DNA from 3 places in the Alteromonas sp. McT4-15 genome. Region 2 is predicted to be linked to each of the others. Evidence: predicted binding sites of a transcription regulator. Region 2 holds the regulator's gene; each other region holds the start of a gene.
The links. The regulator NrdR, encoded in region 2, represses ribonucleotide reductase genes. The targets are predictions, from matches to a motif close to AAACACNANATNTNGTGTTT.
Positions count from the first base shown of each region.

Region 1: the regulator NrdR is predicted to act here: its motif matches at 3,429-3,448, upstream of nrdA (class 1a ribonucleoside-diphosphate reductase subunit alpha).
Region 3: the regulator NrdR is predicted to act here: its motif matches at 3,699-3,718, upstream of nrdG (anaerobic ribonucleoside-triphosphate reductase activating protein).

Region 1 is NZ_JAJALG010000018.1:48,219-53,647, reverse strand. It holds gene gyrA (DNA topoisomerase (ATP-hydrolyzing) subunit A) at 1-2,113, opposite strand, end outside; gene ubiG (bifunctional 2-polyprenyl-6-hydroxyphenol methylase/3-demethylubiquinol 3-O-methyltransferase UbiG) at 2,418-3,122, shown strand; gene nrdA (class 1a ribonucleoside-diphosphate reductase subunit alpha) at 3,726-5,429, shown strand, end outside.
Region 2 is NZ_JAJALG010000035.1:16,378-21,806, reverse strand. It holds gene ettA (energy-dependent translational throttle protein EttA) at 1-544, opposite strand, end outside; gene lpxD (UDP-3-O-(3-hydroxymyristoyl)glucosamine N-acyltransferase) at 883-1,911, shown strand; gene glyA (serine hydroxymethyltransferase) at 2,126-3,382, shown strand; gene nrdR (transcriptional regulator NrdR) at 3,470-3,919, shown strand; gene ribD (bifunctional diaminohydroxyphosphoribosylaminopyrimidine deaminase/5-amino-6-(5-phosphoribosylamino)uracil reductase RibD) at 3,985-5,088, shown strand; gene LHL20_RS17620 (riboflavin synthase) at 5,109-5,429, shown strand, end outside.
Region 3 is NZ_JAJALG010000001.1:165,762-171,190, forward strand. It holds gene LHL20_RS00730 (ATP-binding protein) at 1-377, shown strand, start outside; gene LHL20_RS00735 (TnsD family Tn7-like transposition protein) at 379-1,899, shown strand; gene LHL20_RS00740 (Tn7-like element transposition protein TnsE) at 1,914-3,569, shown strand; gene nrdG (anaerobic ribonucleoside-triphosphate reductase activating protein) at 3,762-4,238, shown strand; gene nrdD (anaerobic ribonucleoside-triphosphate reductase) at 4,225-5,429, shown strand, end outside.

The DNA.
Region 1 (5,429 bases), on a different contig from region 2:
AGCGAACCACTTTACCGGCGTCAGAGAACAACATAATGTCGTCGTCACCATGGGTGATGTCCACGCCAATCAGTTCATCGCCTTCGTTCAGATTAACCGCAATAATACCGCTTGAACGTGGGCGTGAATATAGGCTTAGATCTGTTTTCTTCACGGTACCGTTAGCCGTAGCCATCAGTACGAACTTACCTTCTTCAAACTCTTTGATTGGAAGAATAGCAGTAATACGTTCGTTTTCTTCAAGCGGAAGAATGTTTACGATTGGGCGTCCGCGCGCATTTCTGCTTGCAAACGGCAACTGATATACTTTTAACCAATACAAACGACCGCGTGTAGAGAAACACAAAATGTGGTCGTGCGTATTTGCAACAAGTAATCGCTCGATGAAATCTTCATCTTTCATCTTAGTCGCCGACTTACCGCGACCACCGCGACGCTGTGCTTCGTAATCAGTTAATTTCTGATACTTAACATAACCTTCGCGAGACAGTGTAACCACTACATCTTCTTGTTCGATAAGATCTTCAATATCAATATCGTGGCTTGCAGCAGTAATTTCTGTGCGACGTTCATCACCAAATTCATCGCGAACTTTTTCAAGTTCTTCTTGAATTACTTCCATCAAACGCTCAGGGCTGTTAAGGATATGAAGTAGTTCAGCGATGATTTCTAGAAGTTGCTTATATTCTTCTAAGATCTTTTCATGTTCTAAGCCAGTTAGTTTGTGCAGGCGTAGATCAAGAATAGCTTGTGCTTGTTGCTCCGTAAGGTAGTACTTGCCGTCGCGAATACCAAATTCAGGCATTAGCCAATCAGGACGCGCTGCATCATCGCCAGCACGCTCTAGCATTTGCGCTACGTCACCTAAATCCCAACCCTGTGCAACAAGCGATTTCTTCGCGTCTGCTGGACTTTGCGATGCTTTAATCAACTCGATAATTGGGTCGATATTAGCAAGTGCAATTGCAAGACCTTCTAAGATGTGTGCACGGTCACGGGCTTTGCGCAATTCAAACACAGTACGGCGAGTAACCACTTCACGACGGTGAAGAATAAAGCATTCTAGCGTTTCTTTTAGGTTGAATACCTTAGGCTGACCATTATCTAGCGCTACCATGTTGATGCCGAATACCGTTTGCAACTGTGTATTGGCATATAAATGGTTAAGTAATACTTCGGCAGATTCGTTGCGTTTGACTTCAATAACAATACGCATACCGTCTTTATCAGACTCGTCGCGCAGTGCAGAAACGCCTTCGATACGCTTTTCTTTTACCAGTTCAGCAATTTTTTCAATAAGACGCGCTTTGTTAACCTGGTAAGGAATTTCGTTTACAACAATGGTTTCTTTGCCATTATTGTCAGTTTCAATTTCTGCTTTAGCACGAAGATAAATTTTACCGCGACCTGTGCGGTATGCATCTTCAATACCTTTACGGCCGCTGATCATCGCTGCTGTCGGGAAATCTGGACCTGGAATATACGTCATCAAGTCATCAATAGTGATAGATGGATCTTGAATAAGCGCAACACAGCCATTGATAACTTCAGTCAGGTTGTGAGGCGGAATATTTGTCGCCATACCAACCGCAATACCAGATGAACCATTTACTAATAGGTTTGGCACCTTAGTAGGCAATACTTCTGGGATATGTTCTGTGCCGTCATAGTTTGGCACAAAATCAACAGTTTCTTTGTCGAGATCGGCTAGCAGTTCATGAGCGATTTTTGCCATGCGTACTTCGGTGTAACGCATTGCAGCCGCCGAATCACCATCAACTGAACCAAAGTTACCCTGTCCATCTACAAGCATGTAACGCAGTGAGAAAGGCTGCGCCATACGAACAATAGTGTCGTAAACAGCAGAATCACCATGAGGGTGGTATTTACCGATAACATCACCTACCACACGGGCAGACTTTTTATACGGCTTGTTAAAGTCGTTTTTCAGTTCGTTCATTGCGAACAGCACACGACGGTGCACTGGCTTCAAGCCATCTCTTACATCAGGCAATGCTCGCCCGACAATAACGCTCATCGCGTAATCGAGGTACGAGTTTTTTAACTCTTCCTCAATGTTAACGGGGAGGATTTCTTTAGCGTTATCAGACATAAACTGCTTAATCCCTTTATCTTAGTTTGTTCTGCGTTATCCATTGCAGCCACTTTACAGCAATTGTGAAAGCGGCTCTTGGGCGCGCATGGTTATTATTATGTGGGTCATAATGTTGCTTCGAGTGTACCACTTGATGACAGAATTATGTAGCGCTTAATTACGCTTATTAATTAACAAAAAGGCAAGCGATTATTTTTCGTTCAGACAGATACAGAAAAAGCGGTTTTATCACTAAAAACAGTAAAACACGCCGCCAAATTGCGATATGTTATTAAAAGAGAAGTTAAGGATTGTTTTACCTATGACAAACGTGGACCAACAAGAGATTAATAAATTTTCTGAGCTCGCCTCGCGCTGGTGGGATCCCGAAGGCGAATTTAAACCGCTTCATTTAATTAACCCGCTTCGACTTGATTTCATCAATCAGCACAGTGAGGGTTTGTTTGGTAAACAGGTTATCGATATTGGTTGTGGTGGCGGTATCCTTGCCGAATCAATGGCTAAAGCGGGTGCTACCGTAACAGGTCTTGATATGGCTGAGGCGTCATTAGAGGTCGCTAAGCTTCATGGTTTAGAATCGGGAATAAAAGTAGATTACGTTTGTTCAACTGCTGAACAGTTCGCGCAGGATAATGCTGGTAAATTTGATGTTGTCACCTGTATGGAAATGCTAGAACACGTGCCCGACCCCGCTTCTGTTGTTATGGCTTGCGCAAAGTTAGTTAGGCCAGGTGGTCATGTGTTCTTTTCTACACTCAATAGAAACCTGAAGTCTTATTTAATGGGGATCCTTGGTGCAGAATATATTCTTAAACTCGTCCCTAAAGGCACCCACGAACACAGCAAATTTATTAAACCATCAGAGCTTATGGCGATGACAGATCAGGCAGGTCTTTTGCCTCGCGATATGACAGGGCTTCATATGGATCCGATCTCTCAAGGTTTTTATCTTTCTGCCAACAATGTAGACGTAAACTACTTACTGTATACCGTTGCACAAGATTAGACGTATACAAGGGTACAAATAATAGTAGATGCACATTGCTGTGCACTTACTATATACAGTGTATTTAAAATAAATTAACACAACATATTGGGTCGTGGTGATATTTTAAACACCATATATCGTGTTTTTATAAAAACGAGTTTCTAAGAATAAATTAATTTTTTTCGAAATCAGTTTAGCAAAAACGCTTGCATTCCCGATATTTTACGCTTGTAGAACGCTAAAAAGTTAGTTGTTACTAACGTAAATTTCATGCCAGTTTGAGTGCTTGAAATACCACCAGATATTGGGTTGCAATCGAGGCAAAACCTCACTATCTTGTGTTTAGTTCAGCACGAGATCCCAAGATCAATTAACGGGATCAAAACAGATCGCGCAGAGATGCGCCATTCGACTCCGCTGAAATAAACAAGCAATACAAGAAATATATAAGCAGTCTCTACTTCATATCTTTATTTGGTATTAGTCTAGGCCGCTTTTGTGTGTGCTTTTGTTAGATCTGTAAAAACCAGACAAACAGCATGTGCATTAAAAAATTAATTATAAATGATAATGGGCAGCATAGCCCACGCATCAAGCGCTAACAGACATACGGCCAGTAACATGAACAATAACTTATTTGTCACCAAACGAAACGGTGAAAAAGAGTCCATCGACTTAGAGAAAATCCACAAAGTTGTCACATGGGCGGCAAAAGGACTAAATAATGTTTCTGTTTCACAAGTTGAAATAAAAGCACAAATTCAGTTCTTTGACGGTATCAACACCAGTGAAATCCACGAAACGCTAATTAAGTCTGCCGCAGATCTTATCTCTACTGATGCGCCTGATTACCAATATTTAGCGGCTCGCCTTGCGATTTTCCATCTACGTAAAAAAGCCTATGGACAGTTCGAGCCACCAGCGCTTTTCGCTCATGTTGCCAAAATGGTTGATGCCGGCAAATACGACAAACATTTGTTAGAAGATTACACTGCTGAAGAATTTGCTGAGATGGATACGTATATCGATCATTGGCGTGATATGAACTTCAGCTATGCAGCGGTTAAACAGCTGGAAGGTAAATACCTTGTTCAAAACCGCGTTACTGGCGAGATCTATGAGAGTGCTCAGTTCCTTTACATTCTTGTAGCAGCATGTTTGTTTGCAAATTATGATAAAGACGTACGTATGGACTACATTCGCCGTTTTTACGATGCTGCATCAACATTCAAATTGTCACTACCAACGCCTATCATGGCGGGTGTTCGTACCCCTACTCGTCAGTTCAGCTCATGCGTATTGATTGAGACAGGTGACAGCCTTGACTCAATTAATGCAACTGCAAGTGCTATTGTAAAATACGTAAGCCAGCGTGCAGGTATCGGAGTTAACGCAGGTCGCATTCGTGCGCTAGGCAGCCCTATCCGTGGTGGTGAAGCCTTCCATACTGGCTGTATTCCTTTTTATAAGTACTTCCAAACAGCGGTTAAAAGCTGCTCTCAGGGCGGTGTTCGTGGTGGCGCTGCTACCTTGTTCTACCCGATTTGGCATATGGAAGTTGAATCACTACTGGTACTCAAGAACAACCGTGGTGTTGAAGAAAACCGTGTACGTCACCTAGATTATGGTGTTCAGTTCAACAAACTCATGTATCAGCGCATGATGAAAGACGGCTACATTTCATTGTTTAGCCCATCAGACGTACCAGGCCTGTACGATGCGTTCTTCGCTGATCAAGATAAGTTCGAAGAGCTTTACGTTAAATACGAAAACGACGACAGCATTCGTAAAAAGCAAATTAAAGCAATGGAACTGTTCAGCTTGTTTATGCAAGAGCGTGCTAGCACAGGTCGCATTTATCTCCAAAACGTTGACCACTGTAATACGCACAGCCCGTTCAACCCAGAGGTTGCCCCAGTTCGTCAAAGTAACCTTTGTCTTGAAATTGCACTACCTACTAAGCCACTTCAGCATGTTAACGATGAAAACGGTGAAATTGCACTGTGTACGCTATCAGCATTCAACTTAGGTGCTATCGAATCGTTAGACGAATTCGAAGAACTAGCAGACCTTGCGGTACGTGCACTTGATAACCTATTAGATTATCAAGACTATCCTGTTCCAGCTGCATATAACGCAACAATGGGCAGACGTACATTAGGCGTAGGCGTAATTAATTTCGCGTACTACCTAGCCAAAAACGGTGTGAAATACTCTGATCACAGTGCAAATGGTCTGGTTCACCGCACGTTTGAAGCAATGCAGTATTACCTACTCAAAGCATCAAACAATCTTGCTAAAGAAAAAGGTGCGTGTCCTAAGTTT
Region 2 (5,429 bases):
CAGGCTTTTCAAGTAATAGTCTACACAGCGCAACACGACGGCGTTCACCCCCTGATAATTTGCTTACATCAGCGTCCCAAGGCGGTAGACGAAGTGCATCTGCTGCGCGCTCTAATGCGTTGTCTAGGTTGTGACCATCTTTCGACTGGATAATTGCTTCTAGCTCGCCTTGCTCTTTTGCCAGCGCGTCAAAATCGGCATCTGGGTCAGCATATGCAGCATACACTTCGTCAAGACGAGTCAGCGCATGTTTAACATCAGCAACGGCTTCTTCAATGTTGCCTCGAACGTCTTTAGATTCGTCTAATTGGGGTTCCTGGGGTAGATAACCGACTTTAAGACCTGGCTGAGGACGGGCTTCGCCTTCGATGTCTGTGTCAATACCCGCCATTATGCGCAGTAGTGTCGACTTACCAGCACCGTTCAAACCAAGCACACCAATTTTTGCGCCGGGGAAAAAACTAAGAGAGATATTTTTTAAAATGTGTCTATTCGGTGGAACAATTTTGCCCACGCGATGCATACTGTATACGTATTGAGCCATGCTCGATCCTCGCTAGAAAGCGGTAAAACAAAAGAATTAGTCAAATTTGATAACACCCTTTACAAAACGACTTGATTAGAGCGTATACAAACTGAAATAGATGGTGTCGTATTCTACTCGTAACAGGATAGATTGTGCCAGAGGCTATCGTCATTTACTCCTATTCTTGCTGTAATTTTGAGCACTTACCGAGAAATGTGCGATTAAAATATCAAAGCGTGTGGCGATTTAATGTAAACTTAGTCAACAATAAAGTTGGTGCATGTTTGCCACTATTGCATTGTAAGGCAATAGGATATGCGCCATATAGTCATTAAACATCCGAACAGGTACATCGCATGACTGCTATGAATAAACGCACATATAGTTTGGAAGAACTCGCTAATCACGTTGGCGGTGCAGTTCAGGGAGAGGGCAGTGTTGTCATCTCTGCGGTTGGCACCCTTGCTGGGTCTGCTGAACATCAGATTTCTTTTCTTACTAACCCTAAATATAAGCCGCAATTAAAAGATACAAAAGCAGGGGCTGTTATTCTTCATGAAAGTTTAAAAGATGATAGTCCGGTACCAGCGTTAGTTGTTGCTAATCCTCACGCGGCTTTTGCTCGCATAGCTCAGCTTTTTGATACCACACCTGTTGTAGCAAACGGAATTTCAGAATCAGCAGTCATTGCGCCGTCAGCGCGTATAGGTAGTGATGTGTCACTGGGACACAATGTGATCATTGAAGATAATGTTGTACTGGGTGATCGCGTAACCATTGGTGCCAACTCGGTTATTCGTAAAGGCACGCACATCGGGGAAGCGTCAGTTATTCATCCAAATGTGACTATTTATCACGATGTGGTGATAGGCAAGCGGGTTACTGTCCATAGCCAAACGGTGATTGGCGCCGCTGGTTTTGGTTACGCAAATGATAAAGGAGTGTGGCTACCTATCCCTCAAACAGGGTCAGTCCGCATTGGTGATGACAGCCAAATTGGTGCAAGTAGCAGTATTGATAGAGGTGCTATGGAAGACACAATTCTTGGCACCAACGTCATAATCGATAATCAAGTCCAGATTGGTCACAATTGCATAATAGGGGATCACTCTTGCATATGCGGTGCTACTGGAATTGCAGGTAGTTGCCATATTGGTAAACACGTCATCATTGGCGGTGGTGTGGGTATTAATGGACACATTAGTATTTGTGACAACGTACAGGTCACTGGCTATACCATGATTGTTCAAGATATCACTGAACCGGGTGTTTATTCTTCAGGACAACCTGCGCAAACTAATCGTGAATGGCGAAAAAATACAGTTCGCCTGCAGAAAATTGGAAGCCTTTTTGACCGCGTTAAAATGCTCGAAAAACAGCGCTAATTGAATATCGGCGTAGGTATATCGTTAAACCTACGCCATTTGTATTAATTTCGTAATAAAGCGGTATACACGAGGCTGAAAATGACTAGAATATGGCCTCAAATTGAGCTATCGGCGCAGATACTAACCTGCATAGGCTATTGGCAATACCGCAGTCACTTATGCAGATTGGTATTATTTTACGCCACATTAAAACCGCAGTTAAGGAGCCCCCATGTTTTCTCGCGAAATGAACATAGCTGACTTTGACCCAGAATTAGCCGATGCAATGGCAAAAGAGGTTGAGCGTCAAGAACATCATATTGAGCTAATAGCCTCTGAAAACTACTGTAGCCCACGCGTGATGGAAGCGCAGGGTTCACAACTTACTAATAAGTATGCAGAAGGTTACCCGGGCAAGCGCTACTACGGTGGTTGTGAGCACGTTGACGTTGTTGAGCAGTTAGCAATCGATCGTGCGAAAGAACTTTTCGGTGCGGAATACGCAAATGTACAGCCACACGCAGGTTCTCAAGCTAACTCTGCGGTATTTATGGCATTGCTAGATGCTGGCGATACTGTATTAGGTATGAGCTTATCTGAAGGTGGCCACCTTACTCACGGCTCTCACGTAAACTTCTCTGGTAAAACCTACAATGCGGTTCAGTACGGTCTAAACAAAGAAACGGGTGAAATTGACTACGCTCAAGTAGAAGCGCTTGCGAAAGAGCACAAACCGAAAATGATTATTGGTGGTTTCTCTGCGTATTCTGGCGTTGTAGATTGGGCTAAGTTCCGTGAAATTGCTGACAGCGTTGGCGCGTTTCTATTAGTTGACATGGCCCACGTTGCTGGACTAGTTGCAGCTGGTGTTTACCCTAACCCGCTTCCTCACGCGCATGTAGTGACAACGACGACTCATAAAACCCTTGCAGGCCCTCGCAGTGGTTTGATCCTTTCTGCTTGTGGTGATGAGACTATCTACAAAAAGCTAAATAGCTCGGTATTTCCAGGCAACCAAGGCGGTCCACTTTGCCACGTTATTGCGGCTAAAGCGGTGGCGTTCAAAGAAGCACTTCAGCCAGAGTTCAAAGCGTATCAGCAGCAGGTTGTTGCAAATGCGAAAGCCATGGTTGCAGTAATGATTGAGCGTGGTTACAAGATTGTTTCTGGTGGTACTGATAACCACTTGTTCCTTCTCGACCTCATTGACAAAGACATCACAGGTAAAGATGCTGATGCAGCATTAGGTGCAGCGAACATCACGGTTAATAAAAACTCGGTGCCAAATGATCCGCGTTCACCGTTTGTAACCAGTGGTCTGCGTATCGGTAGTCCAGCAATTACTCGTCGTGGCTTTAAAGAAGAAGAAGCAAAGCAAGTTGCAAGCTGGATCTGTGACATCCTTGACAACATGGGCGATGAGTCTGTTATCAAGCGTGTGCAAGGCGAAGTTGTAGCGCTTTGCGCGCAATTCCCTGTTTACAAGTAAATAGGTTTGTCTTTTATTGCGTACTTTGGTAGTAATGCAGAGATAACTCTGATGAGAACCTAAGTACGCAATTGTTAAGGATATTTTATGTTTTGCCCTTTCTGCTCCGCGCAAGAAACCAAAGTGATTGATTCTCGCCTTGTAGCGGAAGGGCATCAAGTGCGCAGACGTCGCGAATGCATCGTTTGCCACGAACGCTTTACCACATTTGAAAGCGCAGAATTGGTTATGCCTCGCGTAATCAAGCGCGATGGCTCTAGAGAGCCGTTTAATGAAGATAAATTGCGTGCAGGGCTACAACGTGCGCTAGAAAAACGTCCCGTCAGTACCGAAAAAGTAGAGCAATGTATTTTATCGCTTAAGTCTGAGCTTCGCGCGACAGGTGAGCGAGAAGTAGAAAGTGAGCTGCTGGGTAACTTAATAATGAAAGCACTTAAAGAGCTAGATAAAGTTGCTTATGTACGCTTTGCATCGGTCTACCGTTCCTTCGAAGATATTAGAGAGTTTGGAGAAGAAATAGCTCGATTGGGCGACTGAGGCGAAACCCGCTTATCACAGGATAAATTGTGGACCACGCTATTATAAATAGAGACTATCATTGGATGGCAAAAGCTATCCAACTTGCCAAAAAAGGCCTTTACACCACGTCACCTAACCCTCGCGTTGGTTGTGTTATTGTCGATGAAAGTAATCAATTGATTGGCGAAGGCTTCCATATTCAAACCGGTACTCCTCATGCGGAAGTTCACGCATTAAGAGAAGCCGCGCTTTCAAGAAAGCAGGGCGCGAAAGGGGCTACGGCTTATGTCACGTTAGAGCCTTGCAGCCATTTTGGTAGAACACCGCCTTGTGCTGAAGCGCTAGTGAAAGCGCAGGTTGCACGCGTAGTAATAGCGATGACTGACCCCAATCCTAATGTAAGTGGAAACGGTATTCGCATTCTACAAGATGCTGGTATTGAAGTGGTTAGCGATGTAATGGCTGCTGAAGCTGCAGCGCTGAACCCTGGCTTTATCAAACGTATGTTGACGGGTATACCCTATGTTCGAGTAAAACTCGGCATTAGTTTGGATGGTAAAATTGCGCTGGGCAATGGCGTTAGCCAATGGATCACAGGGGCTGAGGCGAGACGCGATGTGCAACATTATCGCGCAAAAAGCTGCGCAGTACTGACAGGCTCTGGTACCGTCAAAGCCGACGATCCAAGTCTATTGGTAAGAGTAAATGAAGCGGGCTTTACAGATTATCCTTTAGAGGAAGTGAGGCAACCTACCAGAGTAGTCGTGGATAGCAAGAACGCGCTAGGTCAAGACTACCAGCTGATGAAAGATGGTCACACCACACTTATTGCTACCACGCAGGCCCAGCCAGATACTGCCAGTGAACACTTTATTTGCGTAGATGAGCAAGAGGGAAAAGTTGATCTTAGCGCGCTTTTGCAAGAGCTTGGTGACAAGCAATACAATGAAGTATGGGTTGAAGCCGGGCCCGGACTTGCTGGAGCATTACTTAGTGAAGGCTTAGTTGATGAACTTATTTGTTATCAAGCGCCTAAATTATTAGGCGATAAAGGCATCAGTATGGTGAATTTGCCCGATTTTACATCGCTTGATCAATCTATTTCACTGACGCTCATTGAAAATCGGCAGGTGGGGAACGATATTAAGCTTATCTTCCGTCCAGATGTTAGCAACACAGCACGCTAACTTCGCTTAAGAGGAAATCTATGTTTACCGGAATTATTCAGGCGCTAGGCACTATCCAGAAGTTGGATAACCGCGGAAATGACATTCGCCTTACTGTATCGTCACCTACCTTAGACATGTCTGATGTGGCGCTTGGTGACAGCATTGCCACTAACGGTGTGTGTCTAACTGTTACAGATATGGGCAAAGACTTCTACTGTGCAGACGTTTCAGCAGAAACCATCAAATTGACGGGGTTTGCGCATTATTCATCGGGTTCTACTGTTAATTTGGAAAAGGCAATGCGTCCAACTGACAGATTTGGTGGACATATTGTTTCTGGTCACGTCGATGGTGTTGGT
Region 3 (5,429 bases), on a different contig from region 2:
TAAAAAAACCTAAAACGATTGAGTTGGGAGAGGCTGATGAGACGAACATCGCTAATTCAGCGATACAGACGATCGTCGCAATGGGCATTTCCGAAGATATTGCGAAGCCTCTCGTTACAGATGCCTTGGCGAGGAAACCAGACCTTACACTGATTCAGATAATACAAATGGCGACAACCGTGCTTACACAAACGGGCGAGGAAAAGACAAGAAAGACAAAGTCCGACTCCAAACCAGTCTATACAAAACGAGAAAGCTGGGGTCAGCTACCTGAGAAAGACCTCAGGAAGATCTATGCGGATAAATCAGGATCTATGTATGAGGTGATGAAGGAGAAAGGTCTTATTTACCCAGTCCATAAATTACTGGCTGGTTAGTATGCTGGGCTATTTCCCCGTTCCTTACCAAGACGAATTGCTATACAGCTTAGTTGCGCGGTATGCGCAGCATACCGGCTTAGTTGGTAATCAAAAATCTATTGTTCGAGAAGTGTTTTCGTCTTCAACAGCGGTTGCTGTTCCAGACTTACCAAGCCACTTAAGTTCTCTTGTTAATAATCTTCAACTTGCTTGGCCAACTAGTGTTGAAGAGCTTATTAAGTCATTCACATTGGCACCAGTTTATTTACCTTTCCTATCTCAGCAACAAGCTTCGAAAACGATTAGTTCCATGCGCTCAGACTCGGGAGGTGACATACATACTCGGTCTGGCATTGCTGCCAGCGTAATCAAACAACAGGAGTATTTTCGCTATTGCCCTCAGTGTTTGAAAGAACACCAAATGGAATTCGGCGAGTGTTATTGGCGACGAATCCATCAGTTGCCAGCCTTAGGGTTTTGCAGTAATCATTCATGCTTGCTGGAATACTCTTCGATATCTTTCCATCCGAGAGAGAAGCACCTTTTTGTCGCGGCGAACGAAATTAAATTGGATTCAAGTATCAGGCATATAGAGTTAAAAGATATTGAAGGGGCCCTGCATGACCGGTACGAGCAATTACTTCAAGCTTCTCAATTTAAAGGCCTTGGCTATAACCGCTGGACATTGTTTTACAGAAATTTAGCAGTTGAACTTGGTCTAGTGAAAAACAGCCGGGTCTGCCATCAGGAAATACATAGGCTACTCAAGAGGACATGGGCTGGAACAACATTTGAAGATCAATTTAACTATTCAGAAAACAACTACTGGCTGACTAACCTATTTCGAAAACATCGTAAGTCGTTTCACCCTTTGCGCCATTTACTTGTTACCACTGCACTGGTCTCCGAATTGTCTGTAACTAAGTTATTGGAAAAAGTGCGCAGACTTCCGGAAGGAGTTTTGGTGCCTAGCCATTTTAGCAAAAAAGTCACCGTACAGAACGCTGCAGAATACAGGTACAGTTGGGTAGATATGCTAAAGCGGCACCCAAGCGCAGGCGTCAAAGAACTTAGAAGTACCGAGCGTGGTGATGCTATTTATGCTTGGCTGTATCGCAACGACAAGAGCTGGCTGATGTCTAATCGGCCAAAGCGAAAAGTAAATTCGCAAAGCCACTACGCCGTTAACTACCGTGATTGGGATGCAAAAAACGTTGCGCATCTTGAATCAGTATATGAGGTCATGGCTAACGTGCGTAATAGACCGCGTTTGACAAGAACTCGAATCATTAAGGAACTGCCCCGGTCAAATTCAGTTGAGAAACATTTGCCTGATCTACCAGCGACCAGCCAATGGCTCACTGATCATGAAGAATCGGTAGAAGACTTTCAACTCCACAGATTGAGGATTGCTTACGAACAAATGAAATCGAACGACCTTGAGGTGAAACGTTGGCGTTTACTCAGAACAGCTGCAATTCGAATAGAATTAGTAACCCCCAAGATTGAAGCCGAAATACGACGTTTAGAACAAAGTTAAGGATAGCCCGATTTATGTCTAATATTGATGAGATTGGAATTCGCGGAATACCTAAAGAATCAAAGCTAATATTGTTGGGAGATTGGTATCAGAATCCAGGGCAAGAGTGGAAAGTCATTTGTTATTTTTACCGGGATGATCTAGGTTATTTTAGGAAGGGTTTGCCTATCGATCTATTACCAGCCTTAGTCCCCGGAACTGTCTTTCCAAGAACATCAACAGAAAACAAGGCTCAGGGATGGACAGAAACGGTTATGTTGCCTCAGCAGGACAGCTGGAAAAAAGTAGATTTTCGACAACTACCTCGCACCTTAAAACGTGTCGATGATTTTTCAGAACAATTCGACAATTGCGTTCTGTACAGAATCGAAACTGACGAAAAAGTATATTGGTTACCAATAGCAGAAGTCGCACGCATGCTTTTCTTTCATTCTTCAGAAGTGGTGCGCGCTGCTGTTTATCAGGGGAATACCTGGCAACTTGGTAAGTCCTGGTCTGAAGATTGGGTTGGTAACGTTGAGTTGTCTGCCAATATCCCTGTTAGGTATATGAACAGCCTACAGTACAGAAAGTTCTTTACTTGGTTATTCTTTGATTCTGACACGCAAGATAGCTTCGGCTCTGTTTTTAAATCAATTAATCAGAATTCAATTGTTGAAAACGGTGCAGATCGTTGGACATTTGATTTTACAACGCCAGACTTGAGCTACTGTGAAATTTCACTTTCAGGCTATACGGGCAGAGAGGCTGAAGAAAATCAGGTGTTTATTCGTGAAATTAGGTCAGTTTCTGGTCTGAAGGCGCCTGACCTTGATGTTGTATATTTCTCACACCCTGATGACCACCTATTGCTGAGCAAAGACCCTAAAGAAAATGACGAAAAACCTAAACCACTTAACAAACCACCCGTAGATATTAGAGAACTGGACCCAGACACGAATCCGAAATCCAGTAAAAAGCGGCACTCTGTAAAGTTAGGGCGAAGCGGATTAAATTTTGATGTGGAGCTCGATACAAGGCGTAGCCCAAGGAATGTGAAGGCGCTGCCACCCCAATCTGAACCAGACCTTGAAGAGATAGAAGAGCAGACTCCTAAAGAATTGGCTAGCCTGCAACAAGGGAGTGACAAAGGAAAAGCTCTAAAGGCCGATGTCGACAATCTTGACCCTCCGGACTTAGTAGATGCGCCCGAGAAAATTGTATTCTTTCAGTCCATGCTGCGAAAACTGGAAGAAGAACATGGGTGGCAAATTGAGAGCAAAATCGGAGATGTCCCGAAGAAAAGATGTCGCAGTCAGCATTTAGTTGGGGATAGACCGCGTCGGTACTGCCATGCTGTTATTAAGCGAGATAAATCGACGACGATTCAGATACTAGAAATTGAACTAACCAGTAAGTTAAAGAAAGACGGGACATTAGAAGCTGAAAGCTTATCCACATTGTTTTTTCGAGCAGGCGATACCGCTGTTACTTTTCAAAGGATTTTAGATGAGTTGATGACGGCATATAAGGACGAAAGGTTGAATGCAATGAGCTGGAAACGACAGTTTATTTCACAAAACACTTCGGTTAGAGAATATTTAGGTCACCCTGACAACAAGATAAAAAACGAACTAGATGCTCTTGAATCATGGGTAGCAAGAGCCGCTGATAAAGTTATAGGAATGTAGCAGAAATATATTAATACCGCTTCCGTCAGAGTGGCTATTCTAGCTTCGAGCGGTTGCTTTGCGAAGAAGTGGGTTGCATCCTATTGCGCTGTGAAAAAATGATTGGCAGTTGCAAGCCTTGATCTGGATCAATACAACATATAGTGTCTCGTGTGATTATTTAGCACAACATATAGTTGTTTGGGTTATCTAATGCAGCCCCTTTTTAACACACTGGAACCTCAAGTGCTTTTCCAAGAAGTACCTGATGAAGTGTCGCTCGGCTTTACTATCACCGGTTGTAAACTACGTTGTGAAGGCTGCCATAGCGAAGAGATTTGGGACGGCAACTTGGGAGTATCCCTAACGAATGAAGCATTTGCCGCTTACCTTAAAAAATATGAGGGCTTTATAACCTGTGTGCTCTTCTTTGGAGGTGAATGGTATGCAGAGGCGCTAATTGAAAAGCTTCGTATTGCCAGACAATCCCAACTGAAGACCTGTCTTTACACCGGATTACCCAGAGTATCCTCAAAAATCCAAGAACAATTGTCATTCCTGAAAACCGGTAAGTGGATATTTTCACTTGGCGGACTCGACTCCCCGTCGACCAATCAAAAACTAATAGACGTCAATACAGGTGAATTACTAAACCATAAATTTTGGGAGAATCAGTGTGCTAACCCTTGATGAAAAACACATAAAACAAAAACTACAGTTTATCGATAGTTATTTAAATGCTGAAACAGCAGCTGATGGCGCGAAGTTAGACGCCAACGCAAATGTGACACATAAAAACATTGCCACGCTCGAGGCTGAACTGATGAAAGACTATTTTATTCAGGTAAACCGAGCATTAGTGAGTAATAAAATTGAAGAGCTATTTGGTCATGAACTTGCACTTGAGTACCAGCGACAGATCGAGTCACATGAAATCTACGTGCATGATGAAACCAGCCTAAAACCATACTGCACCTCAATTACCATGTATCCGTTTCTCTTAAATGGGTTGACTGAACTTGGCGGTGAATCCAAGGCTCCTCAACATATCGAGTCTTTCTGCGGCAGCTTCGTAAACTTGGTATTTGCCATCAGTGCCCAATTTGCAGGAGCCATTGCGACTGTCGAATTTCTGATTTATTTCGACCATTTTGCGCGTCGGGATTATGGAGAAAACTATCTCAACACGCATGCAAAAGAAGTCGCTAACCATCTACAGCATGTCGTTTATGCCCTAAACCAGCCAGCGGCGGCTCGCGGCTATCAGAGTGTGTTTTGGAACATATCGCTTTATGACAAATTCTACTTTGACTCAATGTTTGGCGAGTTTGTGTTTCCCGATATGAGCAAACCCCAATGGGAGAATATCGAATCGTTACAAGCTTTCTTTCTAGAGTGGTTTAACAATGAACGCAAGCGGGCGGTACTCACTTTTCCTGTGGTTACAGCGGCAATGCTGACAAAAGACGGAGCAGTCAGAGACATCAATTTTGCAGCAACATGCGCTAAAGCGATGAGTGAAGGTAACTCATTTTTTGTTTACCAATCAGAGAGTGCCGATTCATTAGCCTCCTGTTGCCGATTGCGTAACGAGATCACGGACAATACGTTTTCATATAGCTTGGGTGCAGGCGGCGTATCGACAGGATCTATTAATGTGATCACCATAAATATGAACCGATTAGTTCAGGATGGCAGAGATTTGAGCACTGAAGTTCAGAAGATACACAAGTATCAAGTCGCTTATCGTCGGCTCATCGAGGAGTATAAAGCAGCAGGAGCACTACCTGTTTATGACGCAGGCTTCATTAGCCTAGATAAGCAATTTTTAACGCTGGGAGTCAACGGACTGGCAGAGGCGGCTGAGTTTTTAGGTATCGA